3 regions of the Paenarthrobacter ureafaciens genome follow, and region 2 is predicted to be linked to each of the others. Evidence: riboswitches for the same ligand, from Rfam matches in the RefSeq annotation. Region 2 holds a riboswitch; each other region holds the start of a gene.
The links. A riboswitch is a leader RNA that binds a small molecule or an ion and turns the genes downstream of it on or off. The one in region 2 is predicted to bind thiamine pyrophosphate.
Positions count from the first base shown of each region.

Region 1: linked by a shared signal. The riboswitch ahead of thiD (bifunctional hydroxymethylpyrimidine kinase/phosphomethylpyrimidine kinase) and the one ahead of AUR_RS07680 (ECF transporter S component) in region 2 are both predicted to bind thiamine pyrophosphate.
Region 3: linked by a shared signal. The riboswitch ahead of thiO (glycine oxidase ThiO) and the one ahead of AUR_RS07680 (ECF transporter S component) in region 2 are both predicted to bind thiamine pyrophosphate.

Region 1 is NZ_SBHM01000006.1:254,684-259,789, reverse strand. Features, by position in the region: gene AUR_RS02285 (ribonuclease E/G) at 1-1,456, shown strand, start outside; TPP riboswitch at 1,608-1,706, shown strand; gene thiD (bifunctional hydroxymethylpyrimidine kinase/phosphomethylpyrimidine kinase) at 1,697-3,217, shown strand; gene rplU (50S ribosomal protein L21) at 3,561-3,869, shown strand; gene rpmA (50S ribosomal protein L27) at 3,928-4,191, shown strand; gene obgE (GTPase ObgE) at 4,325-5,106, shown strand, end outside.
Region 2 is NZ_SBHM01000007.1:746,768-751,873, forward strand. Features, by position in the region: gene AUR_RS07670 (energy-coupling factor transporter transmembrane component T family protein) at 1-398, opposite strand, end outside; gene AUR_RS07675 (ABC transporter ATP-binding protein) at 395-1,936, opposite strand; gene AUR_RS07680 (ECF transporter S component) at 1,936-2,556, opposite strand; TPP riboswitch at 2,634-2,769, opposite strand; gene AUR_RS07685 (NUDIX hydrolase) at 2,953-3,624, shown strand; gene AUR_RS07690 (DUF4235 domain-containing protein) at 3,693-3,953, shown strand; gene mnhG (monovalent cation/H(+) antiporter subunit G) at 4,027-4,410, opposite strand; gene AUR_RS07700 (MrpF/PhaF family protein) at 4,400-4,678, opposite strand; gene AUR_RS07705 (Na+/H+ antiporter subunit E) at 4,675-5,106, opposite strand, start outside.
Region 3 is NZ_SBHM01000006.1:675,881-680,986, forward strand. Features, by position in the region: gene AUR_RS04165 (thiazole synthase) at 1-606, opposite strand, end outside; gene thiS (sulfur carrier protein ThiS) at 609-845, opposite strand; gene thiO (glycine oxidase ThiO) at 842-2,101, opposite strand; TPP riboswitch at 2,094-2,211, opposite strand; gene thiE (thiamine phosphate synthase) at 2,239-2,901, shown strand; gene AUR_RS04185 (ferritin-like fold-containing protein) at 2,898-3,563, opposite strand; gene AUR_RS04190 (RNB domain-containing ribonuclease) at 3,605-5,062, shown strand.

The DNA.
Region 1 (5,106 bases), on a different contig from region 2:
GGGTCGCTTGGAAAAGTGGACCAAGGACCAGGACATCTTTGCTGCCTGGCGCATTGACGAACAAATCCACAAGGCTCTGGAACGCAAGGTTTTCCTGCCGTCCGGCGGCTCTTTGGTGATCGACCGTACCGAGGCCATGACTGTCGTGGACGTCAACACCGGCAAGTTCACCGGCAGCGGCGGCAACTTGGAAGAGACCGTCACCAAGAACAATCTGGAAGCGGCCGAAGAGGTAGTTCGCCAGCTCCGCCTCCGTGACATCGGCGGCATCATCGTCATCGACTTCATCGATATGGTCCTGGAGTCCAACAGGGACTTGGTGCTGCGCCGGCTGGTGGAGTGCCTTGGCCGCGACCGCACCAAGCACCAGGTGGCGGAGGTGACGTCCCTGGGCCTCGTCCAGATGACGCGCAAGCGCATGGGCACAGGCTTGCTGGAGGTCTTCGGTGAGCAATGCGAGCACTGTGCCGGCCGCGGCGTGGTAACGCACGACGAGCCCGTGGAGCACCGCCGCGCGAATGTGGTGGCTGCCGAGCAGCACCGGTCCCACACCGAAGCACAGCAGCCGTCCCAGCGCAGTGAGCGTAAGCGTCGCCGCGGCAAGGGGGGCAACCAGGCACCGGAAGCTACGACGCCGGTCCAGCCGGCCGCTGCCCCGACGGCACCCGCTCCGGCTGAGTCCGTGGATCCCGCCCAGAAAGCCAAGGCAGAGGCTACCCGGGCCGCATTGGCGACGATCGCCGCTGCTGCGCACGCTGCACACCTGCACGATGACGAGGTGCACCGCGCCGAGGAAGCAGCACGCGCCGCCGGCAAGGCGGAAGCAGGCCAGTCGGGTCCCGCCCAGGCGGATCCTGCCCGGAAGGCTCCTGCGCAGTCGGCTCCTGCCCAAGGGGATGCCGCCCAGGCCCCTGAGCAGGGCGGGCAGACGCAGGGCTCCACCCCGGCAGAAACTGCGGCCAGGGAGGGCCGTCCGGCTCCGGTACTGCGCTTCGGCGGAGAGGAAGTGGCTCTGCCCTTCGTGGAGCATCACGACGAACCTGCCAAGAAACCTGCCATGAGCCTGGATCTGCTGGCTGAGGCCTTCTCGCACTTGGGTGGCACACCTGAGGTTGTCCCCGGGTCTGAGGTTGCCGGGTCTGGGCAGGACGCGCCCGGGAATGTTGAATCTGCTGAGGCTCCCGGGAGCGCCGACCCCTTGGCAGTCACGTCCGCTGGTACCGAACCCGTGGAGTCCCGGTCCGGCGCCCGTGGCCGGCGCGGCAGGCGGAACCGCAGCGCCAGCAGGGCCCAGGGCGCTGCCAACGAGACCAACGTTGAGCACCACGACGTTCGGGCCGCCACAGGTGGCGGGACCTCGCACGAAGCGAAGGCGCCGGCTGAGCCGGCAAAGAAGCCAACTGCAGCATCGGAGCCGATCATCCTGGGGGTGGGTGTTCCGGCGTCGGAGCTGTAAACAGGCACTGAAGACACAGGTGGAACGAAGGCCGCGCAGCGCATGCTGTGCGGCCTTCGTCGTGCAACGGGTCATCATCCGCCCGCTGGGGTCATATCCAGGCCGTTAGCCGCCGGGGTTCCCGGCGTGAGGGGCTTCCGGGCTAGGCTAGGACACTGACACGGGGTGCCGGGCATTGGGCCGGGCTGAGATCCAGACCCGTTGAACCTGTCCGGTTAGCACCGGCGAAGGGATGTCTCCATGACTTCAATGTCGTCTTCTGCTGTTTATCCGTTGCCAGCGGTCATCCGTACACATCCGAGGGTGTTGAGCATTGCTGGTTCGGACCCCTCCGGCGGGGCGGGGATCCAAGCGGACCTTAAAAGCATTGCTGCGCACGGCGGCTACGGTATGGCCGCCATCACCGCGCTGACGGCCCAGAACACGCGGGGCGTCAGCGGTGTGCATGTGCCGCCGGTGGAATTCCTCCGCCAGCAGTTGGAAACCGTCAGCAGCGACGTCGCTATCGACGCCGTGAAGATCGGGATGCTCGGTGATGCCGCCGTCATCAACGAGGTCCGGACCTGGCTTGCCAAGGTACGTCCCGCCGTCGTGGTCCTGGACCCGGTGATGGTGGCCACCAGCGGTGACCGGTTGCTGCGGGAATCAGCCGAGGCAGCCTTGCGTGACCTTCTGCCGATGGCGGACCTCATTACACCCAACCTTCCGGAACTGGCCATGCTGCTGGGGGAACCCGAAGCGGAGGACTGGCCTGCGGCGCTGGACCAGGGCAAACGGTTGGCCGGGGAGTGCGGCAATACGGTGCTGGTCAAGGGAGGCCACTTGCCGGGGGCGCAGTGTCCGGATGCGCTCATCAACACCAGCGGTTTGCTGCGTCAGGACGTGATCGAAGTCGGGGGACCGCGTGTTCAGACACGGAACAGCCACGGCACTGGCTGCTCGTTGTCCTCGGCCCTGGCCACTGTCCAGGCAAGAACAGGAGATTGGGAGGCGTCCCTGCGGGAAGTCAAGCCCTGGTTGCGCGAGGCTCTGATGAGGGCTGACGATCTTGAAGTGGGCCAGGGGAGCGGTCCGATCCACCATTTCCACCATCTCCGGGAATCATCCCGGCCCGGGGCCTTCGCTGCCCTCCTGTGGAAGGAAGCCGCCGTGGAGCTGGAAGCCATCCAAGGGCTTGCCTTCATACGGGACTTGGGGTCCGGGGAGTTGCCGGAGTCCGAGTTCAGTTACTACCTGGCCCAGGACGCCCTTTACCTCAACGGGTATTCCAGGGTGCTTGCCCGGGCAGGTGCCCTCGCCCCGACCGAAGAAGAGCAGCTGTTCTGGGCCCGGGGTTCCCAACAGTGCCTTGACGTGGAATCCGAATTGCACCGGAACTGGCTGAGCGGCCGTGAAGCGACGACGCAGAGCGGCCCAGTCACCAAGGCCTACGTGGACCATCTGGTGGCGTCATCTGCTTCGGGAAGCTACGGCGTCCTGCTTGCTGCGGTCCTGCCCTGCTACTGGCTGTATGCGGAAGTGGGGCAGCAACTGCACGCCGACTTCGTCCAAGCCGGTTCCCCGGAGAACCATCCCTACGCGGATTGGCTGAGGACCTATGCGGACGAGGATTTTGCGGAGGCGACGCGGAAGGCGATTGCTCTCACGGATGCCGCAGCAGCTGCGGCATCCGGCCGTGAGCGGGCTGCCATGAAGGAAGCCTTCGTCCAGTCCTGCCGCTACGAGACCGCGTTCTTTGATGCCCCAAGACTGCATTCGTAACACGGACGCCGCGCGTCGGACGGGAAATCAACGGCAAGGCCACGTAGAGGCTGTAAGCTGTATGGGCACGGTGCCGGGAACGTCCGTTCCTACTGGTGACAAGCGTCACGTGGTGGCTTCCGGACCCGGCCTCATTTGCAGCTGAAGGTCAAACTAGCGTAATCTTGATCTTCGGTGCTTACGCCAACACTTGGGTTATGCCCCTTGGAATTGTTCATGGGATGACTCGCGGGCTTCGATCTGAAGTCCACGGCGTTGAGGCACAGCGTGAACCAGGCCTGATTCCGGTTCGGGGTTCCGCACGCAAATTTAGTAAGAAACGTCGAGAGAAGTGAGTACCCAAGTGGTGTACGCGATTGTCCGCGCAGGCGGCCGCCAAGAAAAGGTTTCCGTTGGAGACTACGTAACTCTGAACCGCGTCCCCGGTGGAGCCGGCAGCACGCTTGAGCTGCCCGCCTTGCTCCTGGTTGACGGCGACAAGGTCACCTCCGCTGCTGCGGACCTGGCCAAGGTGAAGGTCACGGCTGAGATCCTGGAAGACCTCCGCGGTCCCAAGATTGTCATCCAGAAGTTCAAGAACAAGACCGGCTACAAGAAGCGCCAGGGTCACCGTCAGGAACTGACCAAGATCAAGATCACGAGCATCGCGTAACGTCCGTTACGTAGTTCAGATTTCAGTTTCCCCAGAAATTTAGAGGCAGGCATTTCACATGGCACACAAAAAAGGCGCGAGCTCCACTCGCAACGGTCGTGACTCCAACGCACAGCGCCTCGGCGTCAAGCGTTTCGGTGGCCAGGTAGTTTCCGCAGGCGAAATCATCGTTCGCCAGCGTGGCACCCACTTCCACCCCGGTGCAGGCGTCGGTCGCGGTGGCGACGACACCCTGTTCGCCCTCGAAGCCGGTGCGGTTGAGTTCGGTACTCGCCGTGGCCGTCGCGTGGTGAACATCGTTGCTGCTGCTGCCGCAGAGTAACAACACTTTCTGAACCGGTGGAGCGGGCCAACAGGTCCGCTCCACTGTTCTTTTAACCGCATTACAATCGTTCAGGGCGCCAGGCGCACTGGGCAAGGCGTTCGCGCTGTTGACAGCAATAGAGGAGATTCACGTGGCGAGCTTTGTAGACCGGGTAGTCCTGCACGTATCAGGCGGTACCGGCGGCCATGGCTGTGTCTCCGTCAAGCGCGAGAAGTTCAAGCCGCTGGGCGGGCCCGACGGCGGCAATGGCGGCAATGGCGGCGACGTCATCCTCCGTGTCTCGAGCCAGACCACCACGCTCCTTGATTACCACCATGCCCCTCACCGCCACGCCACCAACGGCGGCCCTGGCATGGGTGATTGGCGTGACGGCAAGAACGGGGAAACACTGGTTCTTCCCGTTCCTGACGGCACGGTAGTCAAGACCAAGGACGGAAAGGTCCTGGCAGACCTGGTCGGAGAAGGCACCGAGTTCGTTGCAGCTGCCGGTGGCATCGGGGGACTGGGCAACGCAGCACTCTCCTCGCAAAAGCGCCGCGCTCCGGGGTTCGCCCTCCTGGGAATCGAGGGAGAATCCAGCGACATCGTCCTGGAGCTGAAGTCCATCGCCGACATCGCCCTGGTCGGTTTCCCTTCTGCCGGAAAATCAAGCCTGATTGCCGCGATGTCGGCAGCCCGGCCCAAGATTGCCGACTACCCCTTCACCACGTTGGTGCCTAACCTGGGCGTGGTCCAGGCCGGCGACGTGCGTTTCACCATCGCGGACGTGCCCGGGCTCATCGAAGGCGCCAGCGAGGGCCGCGGCCTTGGCCACAACTTCCTCCGCCACGTCGAACGTTGCGCTGCGCTGGTGCACGTGCTGGACTGCGGAACGCTCGAATCGGACCGGGACCCGCTGTCCGACCTCGCCAT
Region 2 (5,106 bases):
TCCGTGGGGTCCGTGCAGGTCATCAGGAGGATCGCCGGAAGGGCGATCGCCAAACCGCGGAGCATGAAACCCAGCCCCAACTCAAGGGAGCCTTCGCTGATGGACCACAGTCCGACGTCGAGCAGTACGGCCCCGCTGTCCGCGGCGACAATCGCAGTGCTCCACCCGCCGATTGCGGCTGCGATGATGAGCGGCCACGCCCGCACCCACAAGAGCCGCAAGGTCAGCCCGGCGAGGGGGAACAGTGCGAGTTCGGCGGCAAGGGCGATGGACGCCGATACCCAGTCGATGGACAGGGCCAGGACCATTGAAATAAGGAACACCGCAACGAACTTCGCCAGGGGGTTGGCCTTGGTCAGCACCGCGTTGTTTCCGGTGAGGCTTAGCGCATCCCTCATGCCGCACCCGCTTCCTGCCTGGCAGCTTCAGTGGCCGGGTCCAGCCGCAACTCCATGCCGCCCAGCACTGCGCTGAATTCCTCGTCGTGGGTGACGGACACAACGGCCGTGCCCTGGTCCAGCAACTCGGACAGGAACGACGCGAGTTCCGCCCAGGTGTTGGCATCCTGCCCGAAGGTGGGCTCATCGAGCACCAGGACCTGCGGGTGGGCGGCAAGGACGGTCGCAACGGAAAGCCGCCGCTTCTCGCCGCCGGACAGGGTGTAGGGATTCGCGTCCACCAAGTGCGTCAAGCGGAGCCTCTCCAGAAGTTCATCCACCCGCTCCTCACCCCTGCCGAGGTGGCGGGGCCCAAACATCAACTCATCCATCACTTTGCCCGTGACGAACTGATGCTCGGGCTCCTGGAACACCGTCCCGATGCGCGAAATCAGTTGATCCGCCTTCCACTTGAAGGGATCGATTCCGGCGCCTTCGGAAAGCTCGACGGCGGCTGAGACCTTTCCTGCCACCGGCGCCAGAAGGCCGGCCATCGTGAGCGCAAAGGTGGACTTCCCCGCACCGTTGGGGCCAGTGATGGTCAACGCCCGTCCTGCCCGCACCTGAGCGGACACACCGGCTTGGACCGGGATGGGCGGGATGCTCTTGAAACCCCTCCGTCGGGGCTTTTCGCGGGAAACGGCCACGTGCTCTGCTGCGAGGAGCAACTCCGCCGGCCCCTCGGCGGTGGTCCTGGTACGGGTACGGGGCACATATCCCGGGACCCAGACTCCGGCTGTGATGAGCATGCTCCGGGCTTCGGCGAGCACCTGATCGGGAGGGCCGTCCAACAGCACTCCGCCACCGGCCGAGCCCGGCTGGAGGACCACGATGCGGTCAACCAAGTCCTTCCATACGGACACCCGGTGTTCTACAACCACCAGCGTGGCACCGGTCTTCTCCAGGCAGCGGCGAACTGCGTCCCGGACTTCCAGCACGCCGGCCGGGTCCAGATTCGCCGTTGGTTCATCGAGCAGGATCAGCCCCGGCCGCATCGCCAGGATCCCGGCCAGCGCCAGGCGCTGCTTCTGTCCGCCGGAAAGAGCCGCCGTCGGGTGGTCCAACGCGAGGCCGTCGCCGGCAGCGGTACGCAACCCGACGTCGTCGAGCGCTTCATGGACCCGGGCCCAAATGTCGTCACGGGGCACGGCAAGGTTCTCGGCGCCGAAAGCGACGTCGTCGCCCACGCGGGACAGGACTACTTGCGTTTCCGGGTCCTGCTGCATGAGCCCGGCCCGGCCCCGCTGTTCGCGAGGTGCCGCACCGTCAATGAGGAGGGAACCGGTCTCGTCCGCGTCGTCTTCCTCATCGCCCAGCACCCCGGCGAGGGCGTGCAGGAACGTCGATTTGCCGGCGCCGGACGGCCCCAGCAGCAGAACCCGTTCCCCGGGTTCGATCTGCAGGTCCAGCCCCTGGATGGCTGGTACCGTCCGGCCGGAATGCCGCCAGCCCCAGCCGTTGGCGGAGATGGCGGCGGGCCGTACCTGTGCCGGTCCCATCAGTTGAAGACTGGCTCTGACGCGGCTTTCCGGGACGCGAAGGAGCTCAGGACGCCCGTGGACGCGAGCCCGCGGGTGGCCACCCAGGACAGTGCCCCGGCGATGATTGCACCCGAAATGGTGGTGAAGGCGATGTAGGCCAGCTTGTCGACGGCTTCGTAGGCGATGTTCCAGCCCCACGGCATGAAGGAATCGTTGAGGCCGCAGAACAGTCCTGCCCCGGCACCCGCGAGGAGGGCCACCGGGAGGTTGAACTTCTTGTAGCGGAAGGCGGCGAAGATCAGTTCCGCGCCGAGGCCCTGAAGGACACCGGAGATCAGGACCGTGGTGCCGTACTGGGACCCCATGATGAGCTCACCCGTTGCTGCGACGGCTTCGCAGAACAGCGCTGCTCCCGGTTTGCGGATGATGAGCATGCCCAGCACGGCCGGGATCATCCACCCACCGGCGATCAGGCCGGTGAGGGGCGGATAAGCAGCATTCATGGGAACGGATACGAGTGCGGCGCCCTGGGACCAGGCCCAGAAGATCACTCCGCCTGCGATGGCAATCAGCGCCGCCACCACAATGTCTACAACGCGCCAGCTGTTGCCGGCCTTCTTCACGCTTGACGTGGTCATTCTTAGCCTCCTGAGGTTACAGGAGGGGAAAGTGCTCCCCGGTATTCCCGGCGGCCTGCTGCCATCCGGTTCCGGACACTCTGAGAAGCTCGACTCCCTTGCGCCGGTACTAACCGGATCAGGTTCGAGGGTCTGCGGCTGTCCGCACTCTCAGCGCCCTCGCGTCTCCTGCATGCCTGCAGGTTCGACGGCGGCGCTCCCCTGTCGTTATCAATCTGCCCTTGTGGGCGTGCCCAGTTTACACCGGAAGGGGTGCGCCGGGTTATGGGCCCGGTCATAAACCTTTTTGCTGTTTCACGGGCGCACAGCCGCGACCGGCTGCGCTGCACACCTGAGAGAATGGGGCCAGCAGGTTCAGCACACCGGATTCACAGCAGCAAGAGGGGCGCCCATCCCATGACAGAACAGCCAGCCAAGGACACCCCCGTGGCCGAACCCCGTCTTGCCGCCAGCGTGATCCTGCTCCGGGATGCGGCGGCGGGACTGGAAGCCTTTGTCCAGCACAGGGTCTCTTCCATGGACTTTGCAGCAGGCATGGTGGTGTTCCCCGGCGGTCGCGTCGATGCCTCGGACGCGGAGGGCTGGGACTACTCCTCCGAACTGCTGGAAAGGCATGCGGCCGATTGGGCGATGAGCTCGATCGCAGCCTCCGACCCGTATGCGCAAGCCGGCACGGTGTTGGCGGCTGCCATCCGCGAAGTGTTCGAGGAAGCAGGGCTGACCCTCGACGCCTCCCAGCTCCGCCCTTGGGCCAACTGGGTGACGCCCACGGACATGCCCAAGCGCTTCGACACCTACTTCTACGTGGCCAGGCCCGCCCCCGGAGCCGAACCGCAGCACCAAACCACGGAGGCCTGGCAGTCACTCTGGATGCCGGTGGAAGGCATCCTGGCGGCCGAGGCAGAGGGCAAGCTTCAGCTCATGCCGCCAACCTATTTCCTGCTCAAGGAGATCTCGGAGTTCCACAGCGTGGAGGCCGTGTGGCAGGCCGAGCACCAAGTGCGGCCCGTCCTGTCACCTCCGGGCTCCATGGCTGCGTTCCTGAAGGAACGCGGGAACAAGCAGTAAACCGCGGTCCCCCTGAATGCCACGGCTTCCGCACGCGACCGCCACTGCCGTGCCGCTAGGCTGAGGTCATGAACTTCTTCTTCAAGCTTCTGGGTGCCGGCGTGAGCCTCGGCGCGGGTTTCCTTGGCACCAAACTGGTGAACAAGGGTTGGGAAAAGGCCACAGGCCACAAGCCGCCCACAGGCCACGACGACGTCGAGACGAGCCTCCGCTCAGCCCTGACCTTCGCGTTGGTGTCGGCTTTCGTCAGCACGCTCATCCAGGTGCTCACCAGCCGCGGAACCCAGCGTGCCATTGCCCGCTTCGCGAAGTCACAGGACATCATCTAGGAGTTCCCGGTTTCCTGACACGCGTCGCTGACACCCGTCCTTGGCACCCGTCAGGGTACGCAGGGAACGGGTGTCAGTTCTCCTTCTGGCTTTCGGCTGCCCGCTGGACCACTGCTTCCAGTTCATCCTTGGTCAGCAGTTCCCGGTGTCCATGCTTGGTGCGGTACGCGGAGCGGCCCACCATGTGCGCGGAGACTGGCGCGGTGAGCAGCTGGAAGATCCAGGCCACCAGCAGGACCGGCCACACCCACCACGTCCTCATCTGCAGCCCTATGGAGGCCAGCATCAGGAACAGCCCCAGGACCTGGGGCTTGGTGGCGGCGTGCATGCGGCTCATCAGGTCGGGAAAACGCAGCAAGCCAATAGCGGCGCCCAGGGACATCAACGCGCCCACCACCAGAAAGACGGCGGTCACGCCATCAATGACTGCGTCCATGCCTGTCGCATCAGGACTCATTGCTTTGACCCCTTCTGTCGGCCACGAAGCGGGCAACCGTTACGGATCCAATGAATCCAATGACGGCCAAGGCAACCAGCAACATGAGGTTGTTCAAGTGGCGGTTCACGGCCATGTCGATAGCCAGCGCCGCGCCAAGGATGGCCAGCAGGACGTCCGAAGCCAACACGCGGTCCAGGAGTGACGGGCCGACCGCGATCCGGATGATGGCCCCGGCAGCCGCCAGGCTCAGGATCACCGCCGTAACCACCAGTACAAGTTCCTTCATAGCGCTGCCCCTTTCACGCCTGGCCGCTGCTCGCTTTGCAGCGCATCCAGTTCCTCACGGGTTCCCATGATCCGGATCAGCCCGGCTTCGATGTCCTGGACCTCCCGGCGGATCTTCTGGATGTCCTCTTCGGTTTTCATGTTCAGGGCGTGCAGGTACAGGGTGGACGTAGAGCGGTCCACTTCCACCACCAGCGAGCCCGGAATCAGCGAAATGACGTGGCCGGTGGCCGTCACCATGAGGTCGGAATGGCTCCGCAACGGAACAGCTACGATGGCGCTGCGCACGCTGGGCCCTTTGACCACGGCCAAGTAGAGGACCAGGAAGCTCGCTGCCGCCACTTTGCCGAGGAACATGAGGGCGAAGCGGAATGCCCGGAGCACATTGAACCGCCCACTGAGCTCCACGGGCGGAAGGTAGAACAGCTT
Region 3 (5,106 bases), on a different contig from region 2:
CAGTGCCGCATCGGAAGCAGTTCCGATGCCTGCGTCCAGGACAACAGGCACGGAGGCACGGGACACAATGACTTCAATGTTGTGCGGGTTGAGGATGCCCAGACCGGTCCCGATCGGTGCTCCGAGGGGCATGACCGCAGTGGCGCCGAGGTTTTCCAGTCGCAGTGCCAACACGGGGTCGTCGTTGGTGTATGCGAAGACTTTGAAACCCCGATTGACCAGTTGTTCAGTGGCGTCGACGAGTTCAACCGCGTCCGGCAACAGCGTGTGTTCGTCCGCGATGACTTCCAGCTTCACCCAATCGGTCTCCAGCGCCTCGCGGGCCAGCTCCGCGGTAAGGACAGCGTCCTTGGCAGTGAAACAACCTGCCGTGTTGGGCAGCACCCGGATGTTGTTGTCCACCAGCAACTGGAACAGCGAGCCCGTCTCGGCCGGCGAGTAGCGGCGCATGGCTACCGTGGTGAGCTCCGTGCCGGAAGCCACCAGGGCCGCCCCCAAACCGTCCAGGCTCGGGGCGCCACCGGTGCCCATGATGAGCCGCGAACTGAAGGCGACACCGTCGATTTCCAGCGTGTCAGTAGTCGTTTCGGTGTTGAGGATGGTCATGCTCAGCCTCCCTGGACTGCGGTAACGAGTTCGAGTTCATCGCCGTCGGCGAGGTTCGTTGCTGCCCACTGGCTACGCGGGACCACCTCCGCATTGCGCGCGACGGCGACACCCAGCTTGCCGCCGTCGGCCGCCTGTCCGCTCGGGTCGAGGGCGCGTCCGGTAACGGACGTGACCAGGGTGCTGACGGATGCGCCATCGGCCACGGTGTGCCGGGCCCCATTGAGTGTGATGTTCATGCTGTTTCCTTGGTGGAAGCGATGGATGGTGTTGGAATGCCGCGCCCGGCGAGGGCGCCTTGCGGAGAAAAACGATCCGGACGGAACCGGACCCACCGGTCATCCGCGGAACCGTCGAGCAAGCCGGCCACGATCTGTGCGGCTATGGGGGTCAGGAGTACGCCGTGGCGGAAGAAACCCGTGGCTATGATCAGGCCCCGGAGGGCGCCGTCCGCCGCGCCCACCCGCCCCAGGAGCGGAGCGTTGTCAGGGGTGCCCGGCCGTGCACGGGCTGTCACTTCGATGAGCTCCAGCTCACCGACTGCGGGGACCAGGATCTGGGCGTCCCGAAGCAGCTGGTACACGCCGCCGGCAGACACCGCATTCGATCCCGTCGAGAGCCCGTCCTCGCGTTGGGTTGCCCCGATCACCACGGTCCCGTCCTCGCGGGGCACGATGTATACCGGCACTCCCCGCACCATTCCGCGGACTGTGGAGGTCAGCAACGGCCGCAGGTCCTCCGGTACCCGGAGCCTGAGGATGTCTCCGTAAACCGGCCTGAGCGGCAGGTGCAGGTCCTCAGGAAGTCCGCCGGTCGCCGCAGCCGCCAAGCCATTGGCCAGCACGGTTTCCCTTGCCGCTACCACTTGGCCGGTGGAGAGTTCAGCGCCCACAACGCGGTCACCCTCCCACAGCAGCCGCCGGGCCTCCGCTGCCAGCTGGAACCCGCTGCTCGCGCCCGGGACCCATGTGGCATCCGACGGGGTGTGCGCGGCCAATCCGGCGAGTATGCACTCCGCCAGCCGGCGGGGGTCCACTTGGTGGTCGGCCGGGATATCGAAAGCGCATGAAATTCCGGGGCTGAGCAGCGGCTCGCGCTGCCGCGCGTCCCGCAGCATCAACGGCTCCACTGTGAGCCCCGCCGCCTGTTGCACGGAGCGCAGATCGGCGAGCGCCCGTCGATCGGCGGCGTCGGCACCCACCGCGAGCGTCGACGTCGTGCTGTAGCCGGTGGTGACGCCGGTACCGGACAATCCGGACACGAACGTTGGCCATAGCCTGGACGATTCGAGCATCAGTTCCAGGAGATCTTCTTCCTGGTAGTGGAGTTCGCTCACGGGGGCCAGCATCCCGGCCGCTGCAAAGGTTGCTCCACTGGCAGGGTTCGGATCGATGAGGGCCACGGAACGGCCTGTGGCCCGGATCCGGTGGGCGATGCCCAGGCCGACTACGCCTGCGCCGATGACGGCAACGTCTGCTTCGATGGCTTCTGCCATTGGTTTCCTTCCCTACGCCGGTATTAGCCGGATCAGGTCAAGCGGTCGGCTCTGAAGCCCTCTCAGCCGGACGGTCATATGACGCTGTCACGGCTCCCGCAGTACGTGCCCAGTTTAGAGGAACTACTCTGGTTTCCATGACCCAGCCTGATCTCCTCACCGACGCCCGCCTCTACCTGTGCACCGATGCCCGCCGGCGGCAAGGCGATTTCGAAGACTTTGTGGACGCCGCGTTCGAAGGCGGCGTGGACATCATCCAGCTCCGTGACAAGACCCTTGAGGCCGCCGAGGAACTGGAGCTGCTCGAGGTCCTGAACAAAGTTGCCGCCCGGCATTCCAAGCTGTGGGCGGTCAACGACCGGGCTGATATCGCCCGTGTTTCCGGGGCTCCCGTGTTCCACGTGGGCCAAAAGGACCTTCCGCTGCCCGTGGCCCGGCAGCTGCTCGGGGACACCACCGCCATAGGTCTCTCCACGCATGGGCCTGATCAGGTGGACGCGGCCATTGCGGCTTCGTCGGGCAGTGCAGGACTGGACTACTTCTGCGTCGGTCCCCTCTGGACCACACCCACCAAACCGGGCCGGACGCCAGTAGGCCTGGGCTTGGTCACATATGCCGCCGAAGCTGTGGAACGCGCAGGATCCGCCCTTCCCTGGTTTGCCATTGGCGGGATCGATCTTTCGAATGTGGAGCAGGTGGTTGCGGCAGGAGCCAGCCGCATCGTCGTAGTCCGCGCCATCACCGAAGCAGAAGACCCGACGGCGGCGGCCAAGTCGCTGCTCGAAGCCCTGGACGCCTAGGCAGCCAGTCCGAGGCCCGTCATCCGGCGGCCGTGGTGATCGGCGAGTTCCGCCGTCAACCGGCCTACCTCCGCCTTGGCCTGTCCGTCATGAAGTACGGCACGCAGGTCCGGGTGCTCCAACGCCACCCGTTGCACCTGGGTGAGGGCCTCACCCACCAGCCTTCGGCCCCATAGGGCAAGGCGCGAAGCCAACCTGGGATCGTCCCTCAGGGCCCGCATGAGGAGGATGCGCAACGCCTCGGTGGCTTGGTCCGCAGAAGCGACTTTCCGGACGAATTGCTGTGTCCCGGCATCCAGGAAGGCGGACACCGTCCTGTAGAAGTCCGAGGACACCGTGTCGATGATGTACGCCTTCAGAACAGACTCGTACCAGTCCCCTGGCGGGGTGCGTTCGTGGAAGTGATCGAATGACGGCTGGAAGCGAAGCATGGCGTCCTCGGGGTCCCGCCCCATCTCGGTAAGCCGGCCGCTGATCAACGCATAGTTGCCGAATGCACCGACCGCGATCTTGGCAAAGGTAGCCCGGTCCCGGAGGGTAGGAGCGAAGCGGGAGTCCGCGGACAACCGCCCGAACGCTGACAATTCGCCATAGGCCATGGCTCCCAGCAGCTCTGCCGGGAGAACGTCCGCGGGAATTCCGCCAGGAGTGGACGTGCCCATGGTCCAAGACTATCCGCCGTTTTCGGGCTAGTCTGACTTTCGTGTCACATCATCGGATAGCGCCCAACGTCGACGATTCTTCCGACCGGCTCGCTGCCTCCCTGGCTGCCTTGAGGAGCGAGCTGGAACTACCCGGCGACTACCCTGCCGACGCCGAGCATGAAGCGCGCCAGGCGGTTCAAAACCTGCAATTGCCGCCCCGCAGCCTGCTGGACGTGCCGTTCGTGACCATAGACCCCGCGACTTCCACCGATCTGGACCAAGCGCTGTTCATTCAGCGTAACGATGCCGGTTACAAGGTCCTGTACGCAATTGCCGACGTGCCGTCCTTCGTGGCCCCCGGCGGAGCCTTGGACGCCGAAACGCGGCGGCGCGGGCAAACGTTCTACGCACCGGACGGAAGGGTCCCGCTGCATCCGGAGGTCATCAGCGAGCAAGCCGGGAGCCTCCTGGCAGAGCAGGAATGCAGCGCCTTCGTGTGGGACTTCGACCTCGACCACAACGCGGAAGTGGTCTCCATGTCCGTGGAGCGGGCCACCGTTCGCAGCCGTGCAAAGCTCAGCTACAAGGGTGCACAGAAGCAGATCGATGCGGGAACCGCCCCCGAGGTCCTCATGCTCCTGAAGGAAGTGGGCCTGAAGCGGGTCGAACTCGAGCGCAAACGCGGCGGGGCGAGCCTGAACATGCCAGAACAGGAGATCGTCCAGGTCACCGACGGCGACTACCGGATCGTGGCTGCTCCCTCGCTGCCGATCGAGGACTGGAACGCCCAGATGTCCCTGATGACCGGAATGGCTGCGGCCCAATTGATGCTCGACGGCAAGGTGGGCATCCTGCGGACCATGCCGGCCCCTGATGAGCGCTCCTTACTGCACTTCAAGCGCCAAACCCAGGCCCTCGGAAAACCGTGGGACGGCGACATCAGCTACGGCGAGTACCTCCGGACCCTCGATGGTTCGGATCCGAAGCAATTGGCCATCCTCCACTCCGCCGGCATGCTGTTCCGGGGCGCCGGCTACACCCCGTTCGACGGTGAGGTACCGGAGAACGTTGTCCAGTCCGCCATCGGGGCCCCGTACGCGCACACCACTGCTCCACTCCGCAGGCTCATTGACCGCTTTGTCCTGGTGATCTGCGAAGCCCTCAGCAACGGCCGGGAGATCCCCGTGTGGGCACGGGAAGCGCTGCCTGACCTGCCCGGGATCATGGCTGCTTCCGACTCATTGGCAGGCCGCTTGGAGCGAATGGCCCTGGACACCGTGGAAGCCGCGCTCGCGGCAAACCACGTAGGTCAGGTATTCGACGCCGTGGTGATTTCCGGGTCCAAGCCGTCCAACGGGAACGGCAACGGCAATGGCCCCTACGGCACCGTGCAGATCGCCGAACCTGCCGTCACTGCCCGATGCGATGGTGAGCTGGTGTCCGGAATCCAGGTGCGCGTGCGCCTGGTGAAGGCCGACATCACCGGCCGGGTGATCAGGTTCGAACTGGCCGAATGACACCTAGTGGGCCAGGGAATCCGCGGTGTCGGGCCGCTATGGGC